Regions from separate parts of the Leisingera sp. JC11 genome, predicted to be linked through region 2. Evidence: riboswitches for the same ligand, from Rfam matches in the RefSeq annotation. Region 2 holds a riboswitch; the other holds the start of a gene.
The links. Region 2 has a riboswitch for cobalamin ahead of AB1A62_RS06020 (aromatic ring-hydroxylating dioxygenase subunit alpha). Riboswitches for the same ligand answer to the same signal wherever they lie in the genome.
Positions count from the first base shown of each region.

Region 1: linked by a shared signal. The riboswitch ahead of AB1A62_RS00895 (ABC transporter substrate-binding protein) and the one ahead of AB1A62_RS06020 (aromatic ring-hydroxylating dioxygenase subunit alpha) in region 2 are both predicted to bind cobalamin.

Region 1 is NZ_JBFCVS010000001.1:180,823-184,448, forward strand. It holds gene AB1A62_RS00890 (iron ABC transporter permease) at 1-782, opposite strand, end outside; gene AB1A62_RS00895 (ABC transporter substrate-binding protein) at 779-1,789, opposite strand; cobalamin riboswitch at 1,932-2,125, opposite strand; gene AB1A62_RS00900 (putative 2-aminoethylphosphonate ABC transporter permease subunit) at 2,397-3,626, opposite strand, start outside.
Region 2 is NZ_JBFCVS010000004.1:82,082-85,707, forward strand. It holds gene AB1A62_RS06015 (hybrid-cluster NAD(P)-dependent oxidoreductase) at 1-169, opposite strand, end outside; gene AB1A62_RS06020 (aromatic ring-hydroxylating dioxygenase subunit alpha) at 174-1,409, opposite strand; cobalamin riboswitch at 1,516-1,715, opposite strand; gene AB1A62_RS06025 (DUF1523 family protein) at 1,951-2,595, opposite strand; gene AB1A62_RS06030 (hypothetical protein) at 2,607-2,873, opposite strand; gene AB1A62_RS06035 (DUF6638 family protein) at 3,048-3,626, opposite strand, start outside.

The DNA of each region.
Region 1 (3,626 bases), on a different contig from region 2:
AGCGCAGTGGCAAAGATCAGCACCACCTGAACCCGGCGGACCGGGATGCCGAGCGAGGCCGCGGAGTCGCTGCCAAAGGTGAAGGCGTCCAGGGCGCGCGCGTGAAACCGGCAGATCATCCAGCCCGCCAAGGCCAGCGGCACCGCCAGCCACACGTCCGGCCAGCGCACGCCGCTGAGGTTGCCCATCAGCCAGAACATGATGCCGCGGGCCTGATCCGCGTTGGCGGATTTGGCGATAATGAAAGCGGTCAGCGCATTGAACAGCTGCGAGCCGGCAATGCCCGCCAGCACGATCTGCGCCGCTGCGGCGCGGTTGCCCCCTGCCCCGGCGGCCCGCGCCAGAATGGCGACAAAGCCGAACGCCAGCAGCGCCCCGTTGAAGGCGCCGAAGGACAGCGACAGGGCGCCGCCGCCGAGGCCGGCAATGGTGACCGCCACCGCCCCGGTCGAGGCGCCGGCGGAAATGCCAAGGATATAGGGGTCTGCCAGCGCATTGCGCAGCAAGGCCTGCAGCACCACCCCGGCGACCGCCAGCGCCGCCCCGCAGGCCGCAGCCACCAGCGCCCGCGGCAGCCGGTAGCTCCAGATGATGCCCTGGTCCACCGGATCCACCGGCAGGCCTGCCCCGGCCAGCTTGTTGGCCAGAACCGACAGGACAAGGTCAGGCGCAAGCGCGGTCTCCCCGATCATTGCGCCTGCCAGAACCGCCGCGGCCAGCACCGGCAGGGCCAGGCAAGCGCCCCGGAAGCCCTGCCATGCGACTGCGGCGGCTGCGCTCATTCGCCGTTGCCGATCGCGCTGAGTTCAGCGGCCAGATCCTCCAGCGCCGGGATGGCGCGGATGGTGGCGTCCATCGCCTGTGCATCCATCACCACGATACGGTCGTTCTTCACCGCGTCCATCTGGCTGGCGACCGGATCGGTGCGCAGGAACTCCAGTTTCTTCTCGTAGTCGTCAGCGGCAAAGCGGCGGCGGTCCATGCGGGCAATCACGATCACCGTCGGGTTGGCCTTGGCGATGGTTTCCCAGCCAACGGTCGGCCATTCCTCGTCGGTTTCGATGACGTTCTTCAGGCCCAGCTGCTGCATCATGTAGCCCGGGGCGCCTTTCTGCCCGGCCACGAACGGATCGCTTTCCATTTCGGGCGAAGAGAACCAGAACACGGCGGAAGCATCCTCCAGCGCAACTTCCTGTGCCTTGGCAACAGCTGCAGCCTCGCGCGCCTTGTAGTCGGCAACCAGCTCAGCGCCCTTCTCAGCCTCGCCGAAGATCGCGGCCAGTTCCTCGATGCCCTGATAAAGGCTGTCGGTGGTGAACATCCGGGTGCGGGTGCCGTCGCCGCCGGTGGTGTTGTCCTTGCCGACGCAATCAGCGGGCATCACATAGGTCGGGATGCCGAGGTCGTGGAACTGCTCCCGCTTGGCGACCACGCCTTCGGGGCCGACATGCCATTCATACTGGGCTGCCACCAGGCCGGGGCGCTTGGCCACCACGCTTTCAAAGCTGGGGTCGTTGTCGGCCAGGCGTTCGACCTTGTCGTTCAGCTCGGCATATTCGGGCAGCACGTCGTTGAACCAGACCGAGGTGCCCAGCACCTTGTCGCCCAGGCCCAGCGCATACAGCACTTCAGTGGCGGCCTGGCCAACGGTCACGGAAGACGCAACCGGCGCCTCGAAGGTGACGGTCTCACCGCAGTTTTGAATGGTCAGCGGAAAACTCTCGCTGGCGGCAGCAGCCTGAGCGGCCGCAAGGAAGGAAAGGCCCATCAGGCCGGAACGCAGGAACATGATCTTCGATCTCCATATGTCAATGACCGGAGAACGGGTGAAAGGGCATTGACCGGCAAGGCTGGGTATCTGGCCCCATTTTGCGGCGCCGGACAGCGGCGGCGCATCTTGCCGGCAACCTCCCCGGACAACCCCGTCCGGTGTGCTTCAGTTTTTCACCGGCAGGTCTCCTGACTGGCGGGTCATTGCCTGCGCCGTCTTCCCGGACCGCGTGGATCCAGTGACATCATGGCACAGCACTCGCCGCCTACAGTTGCGGGGGCAGTTCCGTTTGGCGCCGGCTGGCACCGCGGATTCCCTCTTAGCCCTTGCGGGACCGGTAAAGCGCGCGTAGCGCATCACTTCCGTTGCGGCAAGAAAAACTTCAGCGGATTCCGGAAAACTTCAATCCTGGCTGTGCGGCCCCCGCCTGCTGCGGGGGCCTTCAGAAGCCAAGAGAGAACTGCGCCAGTTTACTGCGGCGGAAGGCACCGCCGCCTCCCGCGCCCCCGCTGCGGACCCGGTCAGCAGCCCGGCTCCTGGGCACCGCCGTTCAGCTCCTGCGTTGCGGCCGCGATGGGGCCGGCGGCAACGGCGGCCTCTTCAGGCTGCCCGGCGGAAACCGCGGTTAGCGGCTGCGCCAGGCCTGGGTGCGGCGCAGGATGCCGCGGGAGGCCAGCAGGTGGATGATCCGCGCCAGCGCGTTAGTGTAGAAGATCATCATCCCCATCGCCGCTGCCGGGGCGATATCGCCTGCGTCATCCATGTTCAGCACCGCAATCGACGCCAGCGTGGTCTTGGGCGAATAGAGGAACACCACCGCCGACACCGTCGTCATTGCGTTGACAAACAGGTAGATCGAGATGTCCAGCACCGCGGGCAGGCAGACCGGCACCGTGACGCGGGCAAACAGCTTCATCGTGGGTTGCTTGAGCGAGGCGGCAACGGATTCAAACTCCCGGTCCATCTGCTTCAATGCAGTCACAGCCGTCAGATGCGACACCGTGTAGAAGTGGGTGACGGTGCAGACCACCAGGATCGCCATGGTGCCGTAGATCGCATTGAGCGGATTGGCGGGGTTGTTGAAAAAGAAGATATACGCCAGCCCCAGCACCATGCCGGGGATTGCCATCGGCAGCATCGCAAACATCTGGAAGATGGCGCGCCCGGTGCGGAAGCCCTTGGACTTCTCCACCAGATAGGCGCCGAAAAACACAACCGCGGTGCCAGCCACAGCCGTCATCAGCGCCAGCTTGATCGAGTTCACATAGGATCCCCAGCCACCGCCATCCATCCTGTCGAACTGGTAGTTGTTGAGGCTGAGGCTCAGGTCGTAAGGCCAGAACTTGATCAGCGCCGCAAACTGGCAGACTACCAGCAGCCCGGCGATGAAGATGCCGATCAGGGTGCAATAGGCAAAGAAGATACGGTCCATCTTCTTGTTCGGCTGCGGCTCATAAGGCACCGAGCGTGCCGACAGCAGCGCCACCTGCTTGGACTGCACCATTCTGTCGATGGCAAAGGCGAGGATTGCCGGGATCACCAGCACCACCGAGACCACCGCGCCCATTTCAAAGTTCTGCTGGCCGATCACCTGCTTGTAGATGTCCACCGCCAGCACGTTGAACTGGCCGCCGATCACCTTGGGCAGGCCAAAATCGGTGATCACCAGGTTGAAGACCACGAAGGCCGCCGAGATCAGGCCATAGCGTGCGCCGGGCACGGTGACGGTCCAGAAGGTGCGCCAGGGAGTGGAGCGCAAGCTGGCGGCGGCTTCGTAGAGGCGCGCGTCAGAGATCGCCAGCGCGGTTGAGATGATGATGAAGGCATGCGGGAAAGTGAAGAAGACCGAGCCGAT
Region 2 (3,626 bases):
GCGTCATAAACTGGCCCGGCTGGTATTTGAACCACGCGCCGGACGGCGCGCGGAAGCTGAAGGTGGCGGTGTTCGGCGCTTCCGGCACGACCGAGACGCATTCCAGCATCTCGTCGTCCTTCCACGCCAGGGTTTCGTCCAGCGTCTCGAAGTTGGCCTGCAGTCCCATCCGCTTACTCCGCCGCGATCAGGTGGCGGCCGGTCAGCGCACGGGTCAGGTGCTCGGCATACCAGTTGGAGAACTGGATCACGCCGCTTTCCTGCACTTCCGAATAGGGGCCGGGCTCATAAGCGGGCGAGTTGATGCCCTGCTGGTTGTCCTCCACCACGATGCGGTCCTCGTCGTTGGTCGCGACCCAGACCTCGGTCAGCCGCTTCAGGTCATAGTCCTGGCCCTCGACCGCATCCTTGTGCACCAACCACTTGGTGGTGACTTCGGTCTCGGTCGGGCTGATCGGGGTCACCCGGAACACGATGGAATGATCCGGCAGGAAATGGTTCCAGGTGGTCGGGTAGTGGAACTTCAGCAGCGTGCCCGCATCGGCAAACGGCACCCGGCCCAGCTTCTTGGCGACAGCCGCCTTGCCGTCCATGGTATAGCTCTCAGCGCCCTCATTCAGCGGCATCCGCGCCACCCGGTACTGGCCGCGCGCGTCGATCTGGAACTGCGCCGGCACGCCTGCCGCCTCGATCCGGTCGAAGTGCTTCTGCAGGTGCGCCGGGGTCTCGCCGCCCTCGATACCGGTGACGGACGGATCCTCGGGGAAGGTCCGGCACAGCGAAGGGTGGTTGCCGCCGCAGTGATAGCACTCGCGGTTGTTCTCCCAGACCAGCTTCCAGTTGCCGTTCTCGATGATCGAGCTTTCATAGGCCACCTTGGCATTACCCAGGTCATGCGGCTCCAGATAGGGGCGGGCCACTGCGGCAAAGGTGTCAAAGTCCGGCGCCTCATCCGCCAGGCAGATGTAGATCAGACCGGCCAGGTCGCGGCAGTGCACCGGTTTCAGCCCGTGCTTGGAGGCATCGAAATCCGGCCCCATGTCGCGCGCCCACAGCAGAGAGCCGTCCAGCTCGTAGGTCCACTGGTGGTAGGGGCAGACCAGCTTGGGCGAATTACCTTTCTTGGCCTTGCACACAACCGACCCGCGGTGGCGGCAGGCGTTGTGGAACGCACGCACCTCACCATCGGTACCACGCACGATGATGACGTTGTAGGCGCCGACCTGATGGGTCACAAAATTGCCCGCCTTCGGGATCTCGCAGGCGGGAATGGCAAACAGCCACTCGCGGTAGAAGATCTGGCGCATGTCCAGGTCCAGCACGCCCGGATCGGTGTAAAACGCCTGTTCCAGGGAATAGTTTTTCTGACGGGCCACCAGTTTGGCCAGAATATCGCTGTCGTGAAGCATCTGCTTCTCTCCTTTGCCGCATCCCCGCGGCAGGTTGGCTTGGCTGCGGGCATGGGGAGAGAGATTGCAGGCCACGCGCCTGCAACCGCCCCGCCGCCGCCCGCGGTTGACGTTTTCCTGGCAAGGCTGGTTTCCGGACTGTCCCGGGGCCATTCGGCGGCGGGGCCTGGCACCTTCCCGAAGGATCTCCTTCAGTGGTCATTGCCATGCCTTGCCCGGGGTCACCGTTGCGGGGGCAGTGCCGGAGTTTCACCAGCTTCCCAATTCTCCGCCCCGAAGGGCGGCACCTTGCTGAGGCGGAAACTGCCCTAATCCCGGCGCAACGGCGAAGACAAATCCGACCCGCCAAAACCGGAAAAAGACATGCAGGTTTTCTGTACTGGCAACGGAATCACACGCCGGAATCTCAAACCGGCATCCGCCGGTCTATTTGCGGCAAGCGCTTATCTTTCACGCAGTTACGCAGGTTTCACGCGCCCGAATCGATTCGCCGGTGCCGCCGGACGCCCATGAAAAAGGCCGCCCAACCGGCGGCCTTTCCTCACTTCGATTTCCAGGTATCCAGCCAGCGCCGGAACCGGCCCTTGCGTTCGGCGATGGCGTCGCCCGCCGCATAAAGGCTGTCCTCGGCGCTTTCGATCATCGGGTCGATCCGCGCCTGCCGGAACCGGCGCCAGCGCACATAGATGGCCCACAACAGCGCCCCGAGCAGCACCAGGAAGATGATCGAAAACCAGTTGGTTGGCTTGTCCTCCGGCCCCGCCACCGGCTTGATCGTCACCGCATTGGGGAAGATCGACAGGAACTCGTTGCGCCAGCCGTAATGCAGCACCGCCACCCACTCCGGGTTCGCCTTGGTCGAGATGCTGTCATTGGCGTCCGTGTAGAGGTTCGCGGTGTCGAACTTGAAATAGGGCGGCCAGTTCCAGCCGGTGTCCTCGTTGCGGTAGACCATGTTGCGGCCGTTGCCGCGCACCGCCTGGATGAACTGGACATCGCGGTTGATCAGCTCTGCCGACTGGTCGTCCGGCTTGGACCAGAAGATCCGCGTCCAATCGTTCAGCTCCTGCCGTTCCTCATAGGTGTTGACGATGCGCACCACGTCGTACTGCGGCAGCGTGTAATGCAGGAAGGCGCCGAACAGCACCCAGAATGTAATCAGGAAAGCCCATTTGATGAAACGCATGGGGAGGAGCCTCACATGAAGTTAATGACGTAGATCAGGAGCGCCAGCGCCCCCAGCGGGATGATATAGACCAGGAGGATCAGCTTGCGCCGGAACGAGTTGTCGTATTGTTTCAGCCCCCGCTGGATGAAGGCCGCGCGGTCGCCGGTCAACCCCTTCTCTTTCCAGCGCCGCTTGAGCTTCAGCCGCCGCATCTCGCGCGAGTAGAGGGACACCGCGGCGTAGACCACGGTCAGCACCACAAGAAGGATCAGGAGCAGGCGGATAAAGCCGAACATCACTGTTGCTCCTGGGTTTTCACATCCAACACAGGTTCGCGCCCCGTCCCGAGGGGGGGCGTTTCACGCCCGCCGTCGTGCTGAAAGCACGCCTCCGGCATGACGGGGGCGGGACGGGCGTGAACCGAGCCGCAAGCGGCTCTGGAAGAGTGATACTTCTTAAAGCGCTCCATACTATCGCCCCCTCACCCGGTTCACAGCCCCCCAAGGGCCGACCCGCTCAACCACCCCCTTGCGCCGGTTTCGCGGCAGCCGGGGCATCCGCCCCTCCATATCCGGCTCATGCCCGAACAGTGCCTCGCGCGCGCCGGCCTTGTCCACCGCATACTCCCGCGCCAGGAACTCCGCCGCATAGGCCTTTTTCGTCTCCGGCCACCCTTGGTACTGGCGGTAGAACTCCTCCTTGTGGCAGATGAACATCTGCCGGAAGTCATGCGGGCACAGCTCTGCCAGCAGCATGTTGACCAGATCGCGGCAGGGCGTGTCCGACGCCCTGAGACTATAGAAATAGGCCGGATGGTCCGAGGTGATCCGCGGCCACTTGCCGCCGCCCTCGGCCCAGCGCACCAGCGCCGCCAGCCCTTCGAATTCTTCTGGCAGCTCGTCGGCATGCCGCGCCGCCATCCGCCGCAGGTCCGACCGCGACAGGCCCGACAGGTCCCGTCCCTTCTCCGTCAGCACGGACACGGCAAGGAACCCCATCTTCTGCCGCAGGATTGCTGCGCCATCGACACCGCGCGCCCGGATCACCGG